2 linked regions of the Bradyrhizobium sp. WD16 genome follow. The protein of the gene in region 1 interacts with the protein of each later gene in a pairwise test. Links are inferred from orthologs where the notes say so. Each region holds a gene or a part of one and is shown in the gene's direction. Other genes may lie near its edges. The genes, in order: DB459_RS02765 and mtgA.

Region 1 (4,808 bases):
CAATGCCGCCGCGCCGCACCCCGCGGAGGCCGAAGGTGCCTGGCCGCGGCTGCACGACGTGCTGAGGGGAGGCTGAGCCATGCGCATCGTCCACCTCCTCGTCATCGGCGCGCTGATCTTCGCCGCGGCCTACGTCTACCGCATCAAGATGGAATCGACGGTGCGCACCGAGCGGGTGATGCGGCTGCACGCCGATATCCGCGCGGAGCGCGATGCGATCGCGGGGCTGCGCGCCGAATGGTCCAAGCTGCAGGCGCCGTTGCGGCTGCAGGGCCTCGCCCAGCGCCATCTCGATCTCAAACCGATCGAGGGCGGCCAGTACGATTCCTTCAAGAACCTGCCCGAGCGGCCGCCGAGCTTCGCGCGCTCGACGACGCCCGATCCGATCGGCGCCATGCTCGACACCGTCGGCCAGGATGCGACCGGTTCGATTCCGGACAAGACGACGCCGGAGGAGAAGCCGTGAGCAACGCCGCCCTCACCATCACGCCCGCGGCCGAGCCGTGGCGCCGCCGCCTGATCCGCAGCATGCTGTACGGCCGCAAGGATCGCAGCGCCAAGGCGCGGGCGCGCGTCGCGTTCATCATGATGGCGTTCGGCGCCGTCTTCACCATCATCGCCGCCCGGCTCGTCACCTATGCCATCGTCGGCGACAGTCACGGCAGCCGCCGCGGCGTCTCCCAGGACGCCACCGCGACGGCGCGGCCCGACATCATCGATCGCAACGGCGAAATCCTCGCCACCGACGTCAAGGCGCCGTCGCTCTACGGCGAGCCGCGCCGCATCATCGACAGCGACGAGGCGATCGAGCTCCTGACCGCGACCCTGCCGGACCTCGAGACCGCCGAGGTGCGCCAGCGCCTGTCGTCCCGCAAGGGCTTCGTCTGGCTCAAGCGCGAGATCTCGCCGAAGCAGCAGCAGGAAATCCATCGCCTCGGCATTCCCGGCATCGGCTTCCTGCGCGAGAACAAGCGGGTCTATCCCAGCGGCTCGGAGGTCGCCCACCTGATCGGCCTCGTCAACATCGACAACCAGGGCATCGCCGGCATCGAGAAGTGGCTGGACAACAACGGCCTCGCCGACCTGCACCGCGCCGGCTTCGCCACCGACCGCCAGCAGGAGCCGATCCAGCTCTCGATCGACCTGCGCGTCGAGCACGCCCTGCGCGACGAGCTCCTGAAGGCGAAGGACAAGTTCCACGCCAAGGCGGCGTCGGGCCTCGTCAGCAACGTGCGCACCGGCGAGATCGTGGCGATGGTGTCGCTGCCGGATTTCGATCCCAACAACCCGAAGGAAGCCCATGATCCGGACCGGATCAATCGCCTGACCACCGGCGTCTACGAGATGGGATCGACGTTCAAGTCCTTCACGCTGGCGATGGCGCTCGATTCGGGCAAGATCAACCTCAACACGATGTGGGACGCGCGGGGCAATCTGCACTACGGCAAGTTCACCATCCACGACAGCCATCCGCTCGGCCGCTTCATCAACACCAAGGAAGTCTTCACCTTTTCGTCCAATATCGGCGCCGCGCGGATCGCGCTCGGCCAGGGCGTCGAGGCCCACAAGGCCTTCCTGACCAAGATGGGCCAATTGCAGCGGTTGCGCACCGAACTGCCCGAGAGCGCGATGCCGCTGGTGCCGCGGCGCTGGGGCGAGCTCAATACCGTGACCATCGCCTTCGGCCAGGGCCTGTCGGTGGCGCCGCTGCAGGCGGTGATGGGCATCAATGCGCTGGTCAACGGCGGCAACCTGATCCCGCCGACCTTCCTCAAGCGCAGCGAGCAGGAGGCGATGGCGCTCGCCAAGCGGGTCGTCAAGCCGGAGACCAGCGACAAGATGCGCTTCCTGATGCGCCTCAATGCCGAGATCGGTACCGCCAAGACGGCCGACGTCAAGGGCTATTATGTCGGCGGCAAGACCGGCACCTCGGAAAAGGTGATCAACGGCCATTACGCCAAGAAGCGCGTGCTCAATTCCTTCACCGCGATCATGCCGGCGGACAATCCGCAGTACCAGCTGCTGGTGATGATCGACGAGCCGCAGGCGCTGCCCGAGACCCACGGCTTCATCACCTCCGGCTGGAATGCGGTGCCGACCGGCGGCAAGGTCATCGCGCGGATCGCGCCGCTTCTCGGCCTCGAGCCGCGGTTCGACCTGCCGCCCGCGGAGCGCCTTATTCTTGCGGCATCGAGGGAAAGCCGGTAAGTCGCGGCTCCCGCGCAAGCCGTCGCTCGATACCGCCGGATGACGGCGGCAAGGCAGTCTCTAAACCCGCAACACGTGTCGGCAACACGTATCCGCAATACCGATCGCAACTCGGATCGGCAACATCTGGACCCGCGCGACCATGCAGCTTCGCGACCTTCTCGGCGACGACGCCGCGCTGGACGCGCCGACCGGCGCCATCGTCGTCCGCGGGCTCGCGGTCGACAGCCGCAAGGTCGGCCGCGGCGAGGTGTTCTTCGCGCTTGCCGGCAGCAAGACCGATGGCGCGCGCTTCATTGCCCAGGCGCTGGCGGCGGGCGCCGTCGCCGTGGTGGGCGAGGAGCCGCCGCCAGGTGAGACCGGCGCGCCCTTGACCGCCGTGCCGTTCGTCGCCGTGGCCAATGCGCGCCGCGCGCTCGCCCGCGCCGCCGCGCGCTTCTTCCCGCGTCAGCCGGCGACGATCGCGGCGGTCACCGGCACCAGCGGCAAGACCTCGGTCGCCGCCTTCACCCGCCAGATCTGGCAGCGCCTCGGCCACGCCGCCGCCAGCATCGGCACGGTCGGCATCGTCGCGCCCACCCGCTCGGTCTACGGCTCGCTGACCACCCCCGATCCGGTCACGCTGCACCGGGAGCTCGACGAACTCGCCGGCGAAGGCGTCAGCCATCTGGCGCTCGAGGCCTCGTCCCACGGCCTCGACCAGCACCGGCTCGACGGCGTCCGCATCATCGCCGGCGCCTTCACCAACCTGTCGCGCGACCACATGGATTATCATCCGAGCGTCGAGCACTACTTCGCGGCCAAGCTGCGGCTGTTCGGGGAGTTGATCGCCGCGGGCGGCATCGCGGTCGTCGCCGCCGATCACGCGCAGTCGGCCGCCGTGATCGAGGCGGCGCGGGCGCGGAAGCTGCGCGTCATCACCGTCGGCCGCAATGCCGACGAGGCGGCGGGCGGCATCCGTCTCATCGACGCCGCCGTCGACGGCTTCGGCCAGCGCCTCGCCCTGCGCCATGCCGGCAGGTCGATCGCGCTGCGGCTGCCGCTGGTCGGCGAATTCCAGATCGAGAATGCGCTGGTCTCGGCGGGTCTTGCGATCGGCACCGGCGGCGATCCGGCTCTCGTGTTCGAAGCGCTCGAGGCGCTCGAGGGCGCCAGCGGCCGGCTCGAACTCGTCGGCTCGCGCAACGGCGCGCCGGTGTTCGTCGATTACGCCCACAAGCCCGACGCGCTGGAGAAGACTCTCGCCGCGTTGCGGCCCTATGTCAGCCGTCGGCTCGTGGTGGTGTTCGGCGCCGGCGGCGACCGCGACGCCGGCAAGCGGCCGCTGATGGGCGAGATCGCCGCGCGTCACGCCGACCGCGTCATCGTCACCGACGACAACCCGCGCAGCGAGGATCCCGCGGCGATCCGCGCCGCGATTCTCGCCGCGGCTCCCGGCGCGCGCGAGATCGGCGACCGCGCCGCGGCGATCCGCGCCGCGGTGGCGGAACTCGATGCCGGCGATGTGCTGGTGATCGCCGGCAAGGGACACGAAACCGGCCAGATCGTCGGCACGCAGGTTCTGCCGTTCAGCGACCACGAAGCGGCGCGGACGGCACTTTCGGAGAAGCAGGCATGAGCGGCGACTGGCTGTGGCAGGTGGACGAGATGGCGGCGGCGATGGCGGCCGCACGGCAGGGCCGCCTGCCGGCCGGCATCACCGGCATCTCGATCGACAGCCGGACCATTGCGTCCGGCGAGGCCTATTTCGCCATCAAGGGCGACGTCCACGACGGCCATGAATTCGTTGCCGCCGCGCTGGCCAATGGCGCCGCGCTCGCCGTCGTCGCCGAGGACAAACGCGCGGGCCTGCCGGCGGATGCGCCGCTGCTCGTGGTGCCGGACGTGCTGGCGGCGCTGCGAAGCCTCGGCATCGCCGCGCGGGCGCGCTCGCGTGCAAAGGTCGTCGCCGTGACCGGGTCGGTCGGCAAGACCTCGACCAAGGAGGCGCTGCGCACGGTGCTCGCCGCCCAGGGCAAGACCCACGCCTCGGTCGCCTCCTTCAACAATCACTGGGGCGTGCCGCTGACGCTGGCGCGCTGTCCGGCGGACGCAGCTTACGCGGTCTACGAGATCGGCATGAATCACGCCGGCGAGATCGAGCCGCTGGTCAGGATGGTGCGTCCGCATGTGGCGATCGTCACCACCGTCGAGCCGGTGCATCTGGAATTCTTCGCCGGCGTGGAAGCCATCGCCGACGCCAAGGCGGAGATCTTCGCCGGCGTCGAGCAAGGCGGCGCCGCGGTGCTCAACTGCGATAACTCCCAGTTCATGCGGCTCAGGACAAAAGCCGAGGCGCGCGGCATCGCCCGCGTCGTCGCCTTCGGCAGCGGCGAGGCCGCCGATGCGCGGCTGCTCGACGTCGCGCTGCACCCCGCCGGATCGGCGGTCCATGCGCAGATTTTCGGCCAGGAGATCACCTACAAGCTCGCCTTGCCGGGCCGGCACATGGCGCTCAATTCGCTGGCGGTGCTCGCCGCGGCGATGCTCCTCGGCGCCGACCTGGTTCCGGCCGCCCTGGCGCTCGCCGCCATCGCGCCGGGCTCCGGCCGTGGTGCGCG
Region 2 (15,689 bases), 1.6 Mb from region 1 along the record:
GATATCGCCGTTGCGCACCGCTTCGAAATCCACCGAGCGTGCGATCAGGTCGTTGAGCGGATTGAAGTCGAACGGGTTGAGCTCATAGGGCGAAAAGTAATGCGCCATGGTCTCGAACCAGTTCTGCACCGGCGTGGTGGCAAAGGGCATCATCGACAGCATGCGGTCGGTCACCGCGCGCTGCACGGGAGGGAGCGAGCCGCCAGTACTGGCTGCGCGCCAGAACATCGCGAGGCGCCGCCGCGCTTCTTCGCTACCGCCGCGGGCAAAGCCGTCGGCGATCATCACCGCGTTGACGGCGCCGGCCGAGGCGCCGGAGATTCCCGTGATCTCCAGCCGCCCGTCGGCAAGGATCTGATCGACCACGCCCCAGGTGAAAGCACCGTGAGCGCCGCCGCCCTGGAGAGCGAGATTGATCTTCTTGGTCGCTGGCCGTTGCGGCCGGGTCCCAGCCCGTTTTGTCCAACTGGTGAGGCCATCGAGATAGGATTTGAGATTGCCGGCCACGGCGAGACCTCGCGGGATATTCAGGGAAACCGCCGTCGCGCTGCACGGCTGGTCGGACTCCTAATAATCTGGGGCCGATTTGCTGCAGTGCAACCCAAGACGGCGGCATCGCAAAAATGTCATTCGCGATGTTCATCCGGAATTGCAGAGCCGGGCATCGCAAAAATTGGGGCGCGAATGCCGCAAAGACGCTACATGAATGGACGATGTCGATCGCGCCGCCTGTTTTCCCGCATCCCGACCATGACCACGGTCTCTGTGCCGCGGATGCGCTGAGCCACGCCGAAACCGTGTGCCGCAACCGGGGGCAGAAATTCACGCCGCAGCGCCGCCAGGTGCTGCAGGCTATGCTGCAGGAACATCGCGCCCTTGGCGCCTACGACATCATCGAATTGCTGGCGCGCGAGGGCCCTCGACCCGCGCCGATCACCGTCTATCGTGTGCTCGATTTTCTCATCGACAACGGCCTTGTCCATCGCATCGAAAGCCGGAATGCTTTCATCGCTTGCGCCCACCGCCACGACGATACGGCGACGGTGGCCTTTCTGATCTGCGAAAGCTGCGGGCAGGTCGGCGAAATTCCCGCGGCGCCCATCGCCGCGAAGCTGAACGAGGCGGCGCGCGCCGATGGATTCGCGCCCCGGCTCGCTGTCGTCGAGGTCACTGGCACCTGCGCCCATTGCCAAGCCAAGACATAACGCCAAAGCGATCGGATTCTACCATCATGTCCTCACCCGCTACCGCACCGGCCCCCGCCGGCCGTCCGCTGACCCTCGGCGCGGCGGCGGTGATGGTGGTCCTCTGCCTGTCGTGGGGACTCAATCAGGTGGCGATCAAGCTGGCATTGCCCGACATCCCTCCGCTGATGATGGCGACATTGCGCTCCACCGGCGGCTTGCTCATGGTGATGCTTGTGGCGCGGCTGCGCGGCGTCGACATCTTCGAGCGCGATGACACTCTCAAGGCGGGGATGCTGGCCGGACTGCTGTTCGGTCTTGAATTCATCGTGATCTATCGCGGGCTGCTGTGGACTACGGCGACGCGCGCGGTTGTGTTTCTTTATGTCGCGCCTTTTGTCGTCGCACTGGCCTCGTTCCGCCTCGGTGAGCGGCTGGGGCCGATGCAGTGGGGCGGACTGGCCCTGTCCTTCGCCGGGGTGGCGCTGGCAATCGGGGTTCCCCAGACAGATGTCGACGCCACAGTGATGATCGGCGATCTGATGGTCGTCGCCGGAGGCGTATTGTGGGCCGCTACCACCATCGTGGTGAAACTGTCGCCTTTGCTCAGCGCCCCGGCGGAGAAGACCCTGGCCTACCAATTGGCGGTGTCGATCCCCATACTGGGACTGGGATCTCTCGCGTTCGGCGAGCGGATCACCGGCTGGCCCGGTGTCGTCGCCTCTATGTCGTTGGTCTATCAGACGTTTTGGGTCGTCGGCCTGACCTTTTTGTTCTGGTTCATGCTCGTGCGAAGTTTTTCTGCCAGCAAATTGTCGGCATTTACCTTCATGACCCCGCTGTTTGGCGTGACTGCCGGACACTTCGTGCTGCACGACCCTTTGAGCCCAGCCTTCGTGGCCGCTGCGGTGCTGGTCATCGCCGGGCTGATGCTCGTTAACCGCCCGGTACGCGTTCCCGTCGATCCGTTGTTGACCGTCACCAAAACCTGATATCTGAGCGCCATGAACAAGCCAGAAACGAATTTGTCTGCCGTCGACGTTGCCGGGCCTGCCCCGCGCCACACTACCGCTGCCGTCAAGGTCGGCCACGTCACCGTCGGTGGCGGGGCGCCGATCGTGGTCCAGTCGATGACCAACACCGATACGGCCGATATCGCATCGACCGTGGCTCAGGTTGCGGCGTTGGCCCGCGCCGGGTCGGAACTGGTGCGGATCACGGTGGATCGCGACGAGGCCGCTGCGGCGGTGCCGCAAATCCGCGAGCAGCTCGACAAGCGCGGCGTCAACGTGCCGCTGGTCGGCGATTTCCACTACATCGGTCACAAGCTGCTTGCCGATCATCCGGCCTGCGCCGAGGCGCTGGCCAAGTACCGGATCAATCCGGGCAATGTCGGCTTCAAGGACAAGCGTGATACCCAGTTCAGCGCCATTGTTGAAATGGCGATCAAGCACGGCAAGGCCGTGCGCATCGGCGCCAATTGGGGTTCGCTCGATCAGGAGCTGCTGACGCGCCTGATGGAAAGGAATGCCGCTTCGGCGGTGCCGCGTGATGCCCGCGCAGTGACTCGCGAGGCACTGGTGCAGTCGGCGCTATTGTCGGCGCAGCGCGCGATCGAGATCGGCTTGCCGAAAGACCGTATCATCCTTTCGGCCAAGGTTTCCGCGGTGCAGGACCTGATCGCGGTCTATCGCGACCTGGCCGCACGCTCGGATTATGCCGTCCATCTCGGATTGACCGAGGCAGGCATGGGCTCCAAGGGCATCGTCGCTTCCGCGGCCGCGCTCAGCGTGCTGCTGCAGGACGGCATCGGCGACACCATCCGCGTCTCGCTCACGCCCGAGCCGAACGGCGACCGCACCCTCGAAGTCAAGGTGGCGCAGGAAATCCTGCAGACCATGGGCTTCCGCACTTTCGTGCCTCTGGTCGCCGCCTGCCCGGGCTGTGGCCGCACGACATCGACCGTGTTCCAGGAGTTGGCGCGCGACATCCAGGACTTCATCCGCGACGAAATGCCGAACTGGAAGACGCGCTATCCCGGCGTCGAAACCCTGAACGTCGCGGTGATGGGCTGCATCGTCAACGGACCTGGCGAGTCCAAGCATGCCGATATCGGCATTTCGCTGCCGGGCACCGGCGAAACGCCGGCGGCGCCCGTGTTCGTCGACGGCAAGAAGTTCACCACCCTACGCGGTCCGTCGATCGCCAGCGACTTCAAAGCCATGGTGATCGAATACATCGATCGCCGTTACGGCGTCACCGGTCAGACCGCGGCGGAATAAGCCGCGCACGGGTCGGGTGTTCTTGCCGATGGCCGGGCTCGCTCCGGCCATTTGCATTTTGGGCTGAATAACTGCCGCCTGGAGAAAAACGCGCGCGCTACAGCGGCGTGTTCTTCTCGCGGTTGTTGACCACGGCCTCCTCGAGATCAAGGTCGCGCTCGATCCGGCGTCGCGTCTCGTCGGTGATCTTGCCGTCGCGCAACAGGTCGTGGAGGAACTTGCGTTCCTCGTTGATCAATTCGCGCACCAGTCGTGCTCCATGAGTGGCGGCGTGGGGTTGGCCATCCCTGGCCGGCGGATCGGGAATGGCTCGGCGGCGGGTCTCCTGGCGGGCCTCGAGGAACTTCATGACGCTCTCCGAGACATCGTCCCGGCTGCCGATCGACTCGAGCCTATGCCGCGCTGCCTGCAGGATCTCGCGCCGCGCGGCGATCTCCATTTCGCGCTCATGCACCTCCTCGCTCCGGCCGTGATGGGGCAGGCCGAGCAGCCGCACCAGCGGCGGCAAGATCGTGCCGATTCCGACCAGCGTGAAAAACACGACGCCGAAAGTCGTGAATTGGATCATGTCGCGATAGGGAAATTCCTCGCCATTCGGCAAGCTCAAGGGCACCGCGAGGGCAACCGCCAGCGACACCACGCCGCGAATGCCGGTGAAGCCGACGACGGTGACATGGCGCCAGTCCGGGAGCTCGTCGAGCGCGCGCAGCTTCGGGGTGAGGAAGCGCTCGAGATAGGTGCCGGCGAAGACCCACACGAAACGCGCGGCGATCACCATCACCGTGGTCACTGCCACTGCTGTGACCACATTGTGCAGCGGCACCGCCTTGGTCTTTTCCATGGCGATGCGCATCTGGAAGCCCATCAACAGGAACAGCGTGCCTTCAATCAGCCAGGTGACGAGATCCCAAAAGAAGACGCCCTGCAGCCGCGTCGCCGCCGAGATCAGCAGCGGACCGTTCCAGCTGACATAGAGGCCGGCAGCCACGGTGGCAATGACGCCCGAGCCGCCGAGATGCTCGGGCACCCAATAGGCGAGATAGGGCGTGAGCAGCGACAGCGCGATCTCGACGCGCTCGTCATGGGCCCAGTGCCGCAGCCGCAGGCTCAGCCAGCCGACGGCGATGCCGAAGAACAGTTCGCAGGCGACTATCAGGACGAAATAGCCCGAGGCCTTCATCAGCGAGAAGGCGCCGGTGCTCACCGCCAGCACGGCGAACCGGTAGAGGATCAGCGCGGTGGCATCGTTGGCGAGGCCCTCGCCTTCGAGGATGACGAGAATACGTCGTGGCAGATGCAAGCGCCGGGCGATCGCCAGTGGCGCCACCACATCCGGCGGCGAGACGATGGCGCCGAGCACGAAGCCGATGGTCCAGGGCGCTCCGAGCGCCCAGTGCACCGCGGCGGCCACCGCGAAGGTGGTGAAGACGACGCAGCCGATCGCGAGCAGCGCGATCGGGCGCAAATTGGCGTGGAATTCGCGCCAGCTCATGGCGACGCCGCTGGAGTAGATCAGGGGCGGCAGCACGATCAGCAGCACCACCTCGGGCGCGAGTTCGAAACGGGGCAGCCCGGGAATGAAGGCGAGAGCGAGGCCGCTGACGAGGAAGGCGATGGCCGGGGTCAGGTCGAAACGCCGCGCCACGGCGGCGGTAGCGGCCATGGCGGTGAGCAGGAATAGCAGAAGGAGGAAATCGTGGGTCATTGCTCGGCCAAATTGGCTGCGCCGTGGCGGTGCGTCAATCGACCCGTGGGGTTCCCTGCGATCGACGCGTCAGGCTCTACAATGCGCTGGCGGCGATATTGACCGTGAGCGCCAGCAGGGCCGTATTGAACACGAATGAGGTGATGCCGTGCGCCGTGGCGGTGCGGCGGATCAGTTTGTCGGTGACCCCGACGTCGGAGACCTGCGCGGTCATGCCGATGACGAACGAGAAATAGACGAAGTCCCAGTAGTCCGGCGGCTCGCCGTCGCCCGGAAAAGCGAGGCCGCCTTCCTTGCTGCCGCGATAATATTCGTGGGCGTAATGGAGCGCGAAGGTGGTGTGGATAGCCGACCAGGACAGGGCGATGGTGACGAGCGCGAAGCCGAGGGCGAACGGAGTGCGGTGCGCGGGGCCGAGTTCGCCGACGATTGCGCCCAGGGTGGCGAACGCAGCCACTGCGGTCAGGATCAGGATCGCGAAGCGGCCGTCGTCCTGCAATCTGGCGTTGTGTCGGATGTGGGTGAGGCCGGTGGTCATCACCATCGTATAGGCGAGGATGAGATAGAGCGCGATGGCGATATCCCAGGCGAACAGCAGCCGCACCACCAGGCGTAGCGTCTGCGGCATCAGCGCGAGAGCGACAAGCCCGATCGCGATCGACAGGAAGAAGCGCGGCCGGACCACGAAGATGCGCAGCATTCTCGGATAGGCCCGGATCCGCCTCGCCCTGCGCTCCAGCATTTGGGGATCGCTCATCGGACCCGGCACCGCCGCGTCAGTTCTTGCGCTCGGCCACGAAACGGGCCGCGGCGCGCAGGATGTCGGCGCGCTCGCCAAACGGAGCGAGCGCCGTGTCGGCGGTGGCGAGCAGATTTTGCAGGCGGCGCTTGGCGCCGTCGATGCCGAGCCGCGTCACGAAAGTGGTCTTGCCAAGGGCGGCATCCTGGCCGGCGGGCTTGCCGAGCGCCGCGGCATCGCCCTCGACGTCGAGCAGGTCGTCGGCGATCTGGAAGGCTTCGCCGAAGGCGCGGCCGTAATCGTCGAGGGCCTTGTAGTTCGACGGCGACGCCTTGCCGAGGATCGCGCCGGCTTGGCAGCCGAAACGCAGTAGCGCGCCAGTCTTCATCTGCTGCAGCCGTGCCACGTCGACCGGCTCGCGGTCGCCGAAGCGGCCTTCGCCGGCGAGATCGAGAATTTGGCCGCCAGCCATGCCGCCGATGCCGGCGGCCCGGGCCAGCGCCCGCGTCAGCGCCAGGCGCACGCCGGCCTCGGGATGGATTTCGTCGCGCGTGGTGATGTCGAAGGCGATGGTCAGCAGAGCGTCACCGGCGAGAATGGCGGTGGCATCGTCATAGGCCTTATGCGTCGTTGGTCGGCCGCGCCGTAGGTCGCTGTTGTCCATGGCGGGCAGATCGTCGTGGATCAGCGAATAGCAATGAATGCATTCCAGCGCTGCGCCGGCCAGCAGGGCGCCTGCTGGGGGCACGTCGAACAGTGCAGCACTCTCGACCACGAGGAAGGGGCGCAGCCGCTTGCCGCCGTTGAGGCTGCCATAGCGCATTGCCTCGAGCAGCCGCCTCGGGCGGGCGATCTCGTTCTCGAGGATCTCGTCCGAGAGGACGCGGCCGAGCAGGGCCTCGGTGTCCTCGGCCGTCTTGTCGAGCCGGCGGGCGAAATCCTGCGAGAAAGGCGCTTGCGTCATATAAACTGGCTCCAAAGCAAAATATGGGGGCGACGTACGGGTTTCCGCCGGGCGGCCGTGAACTGGAGCGCAGCGGCAATCCGGGTTATGGGGAGCGGGGACCCGTTCCATATGTCGCAGTTTCGGTGAGCCGGGTAGCACAGCCCTTGCGCGTTGTCCGCAGCCTTCTCCTGATCGTGGTTATCGCGCTGGCGCTGCCCTATGGCCTGGTGCCGTTCTACGGCTCCGGCCATCCGGTCTCGACGCTGATGCTGTGGCGAAAGCTCGTCGGGGCGCCGGTGGCGCGAACCTGGGTCGACCTCGCCGAGGTCGCCCCGATACTGCCGCGCACCGTGATCGCCTCGGAAGACGCCAAATTCTGCAGCCATCATGGCATCGACTGGGATGCCCTGCAGGACGTCATCGACGACGCCCAGGAGGGTGAAGTGAGCCGCGGCGGCTCGACCATCACCCAGCAGGTCGCCAAGAATCTGTTCCTGTGGCCGGGGCGCAGCATCGTCCGCAAGGGCTTGGAACTACCGCTGGCGCTCTGGATCGATCTGGTGCTGCCGAAACGGCGCGTCATGGAACTCTATCTCAATGTTGCTGAATGGGGCCCCGTCGGCCAGTTCGGGGCCGAAGCCGGGGCCCGCTACGCTTTCGGCCGCTCCGCCGCCGACCTTGGCCCCCGCGAGGCGGCGCTGATGGCGGCGATCCTGCCCAATCCGGTTACCCGCAGCGCCCGCAATCCTGGCGCAGGGGTGCGGCGGCTCGCCGGTAAATACGCCGCTCGGGCGCAAGCCGAAGGATCGCGGTCCTGTCTGAGGTGAGCGGACCGCGAGTGCAATTGTTCCGTTTCGGCCCTATTTACCGTCCGCACCCCGGACGGCACCCGCCTTGAGGGGAATTTCTGGGTCGCACACTAGATTTGGCCGAACCCTTCCACTATAAGCCCCGCCATAATCCCGAATTTACAGCGAGCCGGGCCCGTCCTGACGTCAGGGATGGCGAGCGGCGAAGACCTTGCAAGGATACCTCCGATGGCCGTTCCCCGTAGAAAGACTTCGCCCTCGCGGCGTGGCATGCGTCGTTCCGCCGACGCGCTCAAGTCGCCGACCTATGTCGAGGACAAGGACTCCGGCGAATTGCGCCGTCCGCACCACCTCGATCTCAAGACCGGCATGTACAAGGGCCGTCAGGTTCTCAAGCCGAAGAAGGAAGCCTGAGGCTTCCAGGGCGGCGGCGCGCCTTAAGGAGCACCGGCTGACGGCCGGTGCCCATCGCGCCTGAAGATCGCTGAACTTCAGGAAGCGGGACGTCGGAGCCGACAACGAATGCCTGGCCGAGCTGCATGATCGGTTTCCCGCTGCTGCTGATCCCCATCGCGATCGTCAACATCCTCGTCTTTCTGATGCCGGGGGTGTCCTTCACCGATCCGATCGTCACCCTGTCGCTGATGTCGCGTGCCGCCTGGACGGTAACCTTCGGCGACGCGCTGCTCGCACTCGGCCTCCTGCTCCTGCTGCTCGAAGTCGTCAAAGGCTCGCGGCCGGGCGGAAAATATTTCATGGATCACGCCCTGGCGCTGCTGGTCTGCGGCGGCGCGGCCGCGGAATTCCTGCTGCTGCCGCGCTTCGGCAATTCGGTCTTTTTCCTGCTGGTGTTGATGACGCTGGTCGATTTTCTCGGCGGCGTGATGCTGCGGCTGCGCCAGCGGCGTCTGCGCGCAGCAACGGCCGGCCGCAGTGCTATCGTCGTGGCGGAAGCGCCCGCCTCGCAGCCGGCGTCTGCCCAGCCTGCGCCGCTCCCGGTCCAGGACAATGCCCCGCAGCCGCGGCCCGAGCCGGTGGCGCCGCCGCCGCTCGCCACCATCGAGCCCGCGCATTCCTCACCGTCGGCATCGGCCGCCGATCAGGCTCGCTCGGTTCTCGACGTTCGTCCGGGCGCGCCGACAGAGCCGCCGCGCTAACCCCGCCTTCGATCGGGCCGGGGCCGCGGTGACGGTCAGGCCATCCGGCTGGTCCTTGCTTTCGTCTGCGGCGCAGGCCGCTCCTGGTTGGCGACACAGCGGTAGCTCAGCTGCGCGTCCGCGGGGTCGGCCCGGCGAAGACTGCGGGTCTGCGGCAGATGCTCGGCGGTCGCGATCAATTGGGCGATGAAGCCCGCGTCCGGCCGCACCTGAACCAGCCGCCGCGCCTCTTGCGTACCCTCAGCCTCGAGGGTCGGAAAACGCAATACCAGGGCACGTGTCTCGCTGCCGGCTCCTTGCGGAGCGATATCCTCGATCTTGCCCATGATAATGTCTCTTTCCGGGACGCGCGTGGCGTCGACGAAATCAACCTCGCAACAGCCGTGCCGGATCCGCTTCCGCCCGAAAAAGCTCACTGGCGCGAATTCGGCAGTTCTTTAGGATGGCGTCATAGCCCGAGCTGATCGGGCCATTTACCTTTCTTGACGCGAATCGCAGGCGCTGTCCCCGGTAAGAGGCAATCGTGAGCAAGGCTTCCACAGGCGCACAGCCCACGACCGCGAGAAGTGGGACTTCGATGAACGGCTCGTCGGCAAGCGGGACGTCGCCTGATCTGCCCGAGCCTGGCGCTTTGCTGGGGCGGGTGGGCGCGGTGGGTTTTGCCTGGGATCTTGCCACTGATGCCATGGTCTGGGGGGACGCCGTCGCCGACGTACTGCCACATCTTGCACCCGAGGCTCGCGCCAGCGGCGCAGCCTATGCCCGTCAGATCGAGCCCACGCCCGGCGTCCGCTCCGACGCCGTGCTGAATTCGCCTGCCAGCGATGGCGGAGCCGGGGTGCGTTACGCCATCGAATATGGCATCCGCACTGCTTCCTCGACCGAACTCCTCTGGGTGGAGGAGGCCGGCTGCTGGTTTGCTGGCCGCGATGGCCGTCCGGCACGTGTCGAAGGGTTTGTCCGGGTGATCAGCGAGCGTCATGCGCGCGATGAACAATTGCGCCGGCTCGCAAGCCACGACCCGCTGACCGGCGAGCTCAATCGCAGCCATCTGCTCGCGGCGATCGCCGAGACGCTCGAGGAAGCCGCGCGCTTCCACACCTCTGCAGCCTTTCTGCTGCTCGGCATCGATGACCTCGACCACGTCAATGACGCTTTCGGCTTCGATGTCGCCGATGAGGTCATCATCGAGGTGGCCCGACGCATTCGCGTGAGACTGCGCGGTGGCGACGTCCTCGCTCGTGCTTCCGGCAACAAGTTCGGCGTTGTCTTGAAGAATTGCACCGCGGAGGAGATGGCTGTGGCCGCCGAACGATTTCTCTCCGCGATCCGCAACGAAGTAATTCCGACGAGCTCCGGGCCGGTCGCGGTGACGGCATCGATCGGCGCTATTGCCGCGCCGCGCTACGCTCGGACCGCCGATGACGTCGTGACGCGTGCCCAGGAGTCCTTGGCGATCGCCAAGCGCCGCCGCGGCTCCTATCATGCCTGGCGGCCCAACGCCGAGCGCGAGGCCCAGCGTCGAGTGAATATCCGGGTCACCGACGAGATCATCAGCGCGCTGAACGATCGACGCCTCGTGGTCGCCTACGAGCCGATCGCCGACGCGAAGGAGCGTAAAGTCGCATTTCACGAGTGTCTGGTGCGGATGCGCCAGGACGACGGCACGCTGATGCTGGCGCCGGACATCGTGCCGGTCGCCGAGCGCCTCGGGCTCATTCGCCTCGTCGACCAGCGTGTACTCGAACTTGTGATTGCGGATCTCGCTGCAGCGCCGCAGGCCCGGCTCAGCCTCAATATCTCGCCGGACACCACCACCGACCCGGAATGGTGGGCGCGCATCGAGGCGTTGCTTCTCGCCCATCCCGGCGTTGCCGATCGATTGACGGTCGAAATCACCGAGACCGCCGCCATTCAGGACGTCGATGACGTGCGCGGCTTCGTCATGCGCTTGAAGAAATTCGGGGCGCGGATCGCCATCGATGATTTCGGCGCCGGCAATACCTCTTTCCGCAACCTGCGCCGGCTCGGCGTTGATCTCGTCAAGATCGACGGCGCCTTCGTGCAGAATATTGTCCATTCGGCTGACGATCGCGCTTTCGTGCAGACGCTGCTCGATCTCGCGCGGCGGCTCGGTATCAAGACCGTGGCCGAATGGGTGCAGGACGAAGAATCCGCGGCGCTGCTGCGCGATTGGGGTTGCGACTACCTGCAGGGGCGGTTGATAGGTCTCGCTGCGGCGGAGCGGCCTTGGCAGCAGTCTGCGTCCGGCACATCAGCCATCGGGCCAGAACCCTAGTGTGGCGTCTCGCAATTGCCTATGCCCTTTGCGGCAAGCCCCTGTAGGCAATTGCGAGACATAAGCCACACTAGCACTTTGATTTTGCTAGTGTCCCTATGTCTCCGAATGACCGTGCGAGCGCGAGGCAAACGTAGCGGTAATTCGGAGACGGGACACTAGAGCGTTTTCCCGCGAAGTGGATACCGGTTAGCGTGAAGAAAACGCGTCAAACAAAGATCGGAGCGGAGAAGGCTCTCGTGCTGCGTCTTTCGATTGCCTGTCCCCATATGCGCCAGGACATCGGCCGCACTGGATTTTTTTGACTTTGCTACTTACGTCAGGTGTCCGAACACGTTGTCCGATGTGCTTTGGAATGGGTTTCAGCGGCGGCTGGCACCGAATTCGCCGCAACAAAAAAGCGCTCCCACCACGGAAGCGCCTTTCGCATGAATTACGTCGATCCGCTGTCGGTTTTTATTCCTTTAAAGGTTCCTTCGGCGGTTCCTTCGACATCTTGTCGAGGCGCTCCTGCATTTCCTTCATCTGTCGCCGCAGTTCGTCGATGTCACCGCTCTCCGGCGGGGTTTCGGTTTCGGGCGACGGTTCGATTGTGCTTTCCTTGCGCAGCGTGCCGATGCCGAACGGCTTGAACATCGAGAAGGTCCGCTCGAACAGTTCCATATTTCGGCGGACCTGCTCCTCGAGTGGTGCGAAGGCGCCGCTGCCGAAGGCACTCGTCATCTGCTTGCGAAATTTTTCCTGTTCGCGCGTCAGCGTCTCGATCGAGGCTTCGAGATATTTCGGCACCACCATTTGCATGCTGTCGCCGTAGAACCGGATGAGCTGCCGCAGGAAAGTAGTCGGCAGCAGATTCTGTCCTGCCTTGTTTTCCTGCTCGAAGATGATCTGCGCCAGCACGGATCGCGTGATGTCGTCGCCTGTCTTCGCGTCATAGACGAGAAAATCCTCGCCCTCCTTGACCATGGCGGCGAGGTCTTCCAGCGTGACGTAGGTGCTGGTGCCCGTGTTGTAGAGCCTGCGATTGGCGTATTTCTTGATGGTGATTGGGGTTTCTGACTTCGCCATGGGTCTCACACGCTAAGAGAGTTCGGGACGGGAGCTTAAGGACGGTCGCTGGCAGGAACCGGGGTCAGTCAATGCATCGCAACGAAAACAGGAAAGCATGTCCGGCACCGCTCGGCTACCGTTTTATGCAGCACAGTTAATACCCTAGCAGGTGCGTGCGGTGCAGCACGGCGACCGCCGGTGTGCACGGCAATGCTGCGCCGGGCCACGATTGCTGCTTTGCGGGAATGGCATTGACACATCTTCGTCTGGTTAACAGGATAGCTGCGAGACCGCGTGACAAGCCGGCCCCCGGCACGACCTCGTTCCCGTTCCTTCCGAACCCAGAAGCCTAAGGAGATGTCCATGTCCGACGATGTCGTCATCGTCAGCGCTGCCCGCACCCCTGTGGGGTCGTTCAACGGCGCTTTCGCCAATACGCCTGCCCATGAACTCGGGGCCGTGGCGATCAGGGCGGCCCTGCAGCGCGCCGGCATCGAACCCGGCCGGATCTCCGAGGTCATCCTGGGCCAGATTCTTACCGCCGCTCAGGGCCAGAATCCGGCGCGGCAGGCGTCGATCGCCGCCGGCATCCCGGTGGAAAGTCCGGCCTGGGGCGTCAACCAGCTCTGCGGCTCCGGTCTTCGTTCGGTGGCGCTGGGTTACCAGGCCATCGTCAATGGTGATTCCGAGATCGTGGTGGCCGGCGGCCAGGAGTCCATGAGCATGGCGACCCATGCCCAGCATCTGCGCAGCGGCGTTAAAATGGGCCCAGTCGATTTCATCGACACCATGATCAAGGACGGTCTGTGGGACGCCTTCAACGGCTATCACATGGGTAACACCGCCGAGAATGTTGCCCGCCAGTTCCAGATCACGCGTCTGCAGCAGGACGAATTCGCGGTGTCGTCGCAAAACAAGGCGGAAGCGGCGCAGAAGTCCGGGCGCTTCAAGGATGAGATCGTCCCGGTCACCATCAAGTCGCGCAAGGGCGACGTCGTGGTCGACACCGACGAATATCCGCGCCATGGCGCCACGATCGAGGCCATGGCCAAGCTGCGCCCGGCGTTCGAGAAAGAGGGCACCGTGACCGCCGGCAACGCGTCGGGCATCAATGACGGCGCCGCCGCCCTGGTGCTGATGAGCGCCAAACAGGCCGCCAAGGAAGGCCGCTCGCCGATCGCGCGCATCGTCTCCTGGGGCCAGGCAGGCGTCGACCCTTCGATCATGGGCACCGGCCCGATTCCGGCATCGCGCGCGGCGCTCAAGAAGGCCGGCTGGAAGGTCGACGATCTCGACCTCATCGAGGCCAACGAGGCCTTCGCGGCCCAGGCCTGCGCCGTCAACAAGGACCTCGGCTGGGATACGTCGAAGGTGAACGTCAACGGCGGCGCAATCGCGATCGGTCATCCCATCGGCGCATCGGGCGCCCGCGTCCTTGTGACGCTGCTGCACGAGATGCAGAAGCGCGACGCTAAGAAGGGCCTCGCCACGCTGTGCATCGGCGGCGGTATGGGCATCGCGCTCTGCGTCGAGCGTTGAGAGCGCACTGCACAATCGGCGCGTGATACAAGTCACGCGTGACGAAGGCGCGACGTGTGAAAAATGCCCGGCCTGTTGCCGGGCATTTTTGTTTTCATTCCCACAAGCGATTTGGTCTTGCAGTTCGTGGCGCGTGTCGGAATACTTTGTCTGCCGGAGCAGACGACAAGGCTTGCGAGGGAGACGTCGGAATGACACGAGTGGCATTGGTGACGGGAGGCACGCGCGGCATTGGCGCGGCGATCAGCAAGGCCCTCAAGTTGGCCGGTTACAACGTGGCGGCGAGTTATGCCGGCAATGATGACGCTGCCAGCAAGTTCAAGTCCGAGACCGGCATCCCGGTCTTCAAGTGGGACGTCGCCTCCTTCGAGGCCTGCGGTGAAGGCATCAGGAAGGTGGAAGTCGACCTCGGCCCCATCGAGGTGCTGGTCAACAATGCCGGGATTACCCGCGACACCGCCTTTCACAAGATGACGCTCGAACAATGGAGTGCGGTGATCAACACCAATCTCGGTTCGTTGTTCAATATGACGAGGCATGTCATCGAAGGCATGCGGGCGCGGAAATTTGGCCGCATCGTCAACATTTCCTCGATCAACGGCCAGAAGGGGCAATTCGGCCAGGTCAATTACTCGGCGGCGAAGGCCGGCGACATCGGCTTCACCAAGGCGCTGGCGCTGGAAAACGCCAAGACCGGCATCACCGTCAACGCCATCTGCCCGGGTTACATCAATACCGAAATGGTCCAGGCGGTGCCGAAGGACGTCGTCGAGAAGAGCATCCTGCCGATGATTCCGGTAAATCGTCTCGGCGAGCCCGAGGAGATCGCGCGCGGAGTGGTATTCCTCGCCTCCGACGATGCCGGCTTCGTCACCGGTTCGACGCTCACCATCAACGGCGGTCAGTACCTGGTCTGATACCGATCTCCCGACCTCGCTTGCCGACTTTCAGCGCGGTCGTGCGAGCCAGCGTGGCATTGCGGCGCTCGATTCAAATGATTCCCTTTCCATGACAGCGGCAACAGCGACCCTGATCGGACTCTCGGCCATCCTGATGTGGTCGCTGCTGTCGACATTGACCGTAGCCAGCGGCCCGATCCCGCCGTTTCAGCTCGCCGCCATGACCTTTGCGATCGGCGGCTGCGTCGGTCCGGTGACCTGGCTGTGGCGGCCGCAGGCCGCTCGTGCGCTGGTCCAGCCGTCGCTGGTGTGGCTGATCGGCACCGGCGGGCTGTTCGGCTATCACGCGCTGTATTTCCTGGCGCTGCGCCTCGCGCCGCCGGCCGAAGCCGGGTTGTTCAATTACCTGTGGCCGCTGCTGATCGTACTGTTCTCGGCGCTGTTGCCCGGAGAGCGGCTGGCGTTCCATCACATCCTCGGTGCGCTGCTCGGGCTCGCCGGCACGGTGCTGCTGCTGGCAGGTGGCGGAGCGGCCCTGCCGGACGGCGCGGCACCGGGTTTTGCGGCTGCGTTCTGTGCGGCCTTTGTCTGGGCCGGCTATTCGGTGCTGTCCCGCCGGTTCAAGGCGGTGCCGACCGACGCCGTGGCGGGCTTCTGTCTTGCCACCGCGGTGCTCGCCGCGCTGTGTCATCTCGCTTTCGAGACCACTGTCTGGCCGCAGGGTGCGCTGGCCTGGGGCTGTGTCGTCGCGCTGGGATTGGGCCCGGTTGGCCTCGCCTTCTATGCCTGGGACATCGGCATGAAACGCGGCGACATTCGTCTGATCGGTGCCCTGTCCTACGCGACGCCGTTGTTCTCCACCGGGTTTCTGATTGCCGCCGGCTTCGCCACGCCGACATCGCAGCTCGCGCTCGCCGCGCTGCTCATTGGCGGTGGCGGCCTCGTCGCCGCGCGCGATCTGTGGCGTCTGCAGCGGCGGCAGCCGACGTGATCGAAGGCAATCGGTCGCGCGGTGGCGACTGACCGTCTGAGCGTGCGGCAAGTGAAGCGATCATTCTGAGACTAAAGGGACGCTAGTGT

The links.
Region 2: the proteins of DB459_RS02765 (region 1) and mtgA interact in binary tests that used the Escherichia coli proteins (3 or more experiments, as listed by UniProt). The link is inferred for Bradyrhizobium sp. WD16 from one-to-one orthologs.

The regions. Positions count from the first base shown.
Region 1 is NZ_CP028908.1:595,442-600,249, reverse strand. What follows is about bases 1-2,868. They hold DB459_RS02765 (penicillin-binding protein 2), read left to right. Parts: upstream 1-528; coding sequence 529-2,208; downstream 2,209-2,868. Other genes in these bases: DB459_RS02760 (UDP-N-acetylmuramoyl-L-alanyl-D-glutamate--2,6-diaminopimelate ligase), read left to right, coding at 2,351-2,868; DB459_RS02770 (hypothetical protein), read left to right, coding at 80-466; rsmH (16S rRNA (cytosine(1402)-N(4))-methyltransferase RsmH), read left to right, coding at 1-76. In the rest of the region: more of DB459_RS02760, read left to right, coding at 2,869-3,826; DB459_RS02755 (UDP-N-acetylmuramoylalanyl-D-glutamyl-2,6-diaminopimelate--D-alanyl-D-alanine ligase), read left to right, coding at 3,823-4,808. UniProt on the Escherichia coli protein: Essential cell division protein that catalyzes cross-linking of the peptidoglycan cell wall at the division septum. Required for localization of FtsN.
Region 2 is NZ_CP028908.1:2,169,322-2,185,010, forward strand. What follows is about bases 6,012-8,851. They hold mtgA (monofunctional biosynthetic peptidoglycan transglycosylase), read left to right. Parts: upstream 6,012-7,020; coding sequence 7,021-7,683; downstream 7,684-8,851. Other genes in these bases: DB459_RS10075 (polyprenyl synthetase family protein), read right to left, coding at 6,012-6,874; rpmF (50S ribosomal protein L32), read left to right, coding at 7,894-8,079; DB459_RS10090 (hypothetical protein), read left to right, coding at 8,205-8,822. Outside these bases: DB459_RS10045 (patatin-like phospholipase family protein), read right to left, coding at 1-507; DB459_RS10050 (Fur family transcriptional regulator), read left to right, coding at 714-1,205; DB459_RS10055 (DMT family transporter), read left to right, coding at 1,232-2,176; ispG (flavodoxin-dependent (E)-4-hydroxy-3-methylbut-2-enyl-diphosphate synthase), read left to right, coding at 2,189-3,466; DB459_RS10065 (Na+/H+ antiporter), read right to left, coding at 3,564-5,171; DB459_RS10070 (DUF1345 domain-containing protein), read right to left, coding at 5,248-5,928; more of DB459_RS10075, read right to left, coding at 5,948-6,011; DB459_RS10095 (hypothetical protein), read right to left, coding at 8,858-9,148; DB459_RS10100 (bifunctional diguanylate cyclase/phosphodiesterase), read left to right, coding at 9,400-11,121; polyhydroxyalkanoate synthesis repressor PhaR, read right to left, coding at 11,578-12,189; DB459_RS10110 (acetyl-CoA C-acetyltransferase), read left to right, coding at 12,535-13,710; phbB (acetoacetyl-CoA reductase), read left to right, coding at 13,902-14,627; DB459_RS10120 (DMT family transporter), read left to right, coding at 14,719-15,600. UniProt on the Escherichia coli protein: Peptidoglycan polymerase that catalyzes glycan chain elongation from lipid-linked precursors. May play a role in peptidoglycan assembly during cell division in collaboration with other cell division proteins.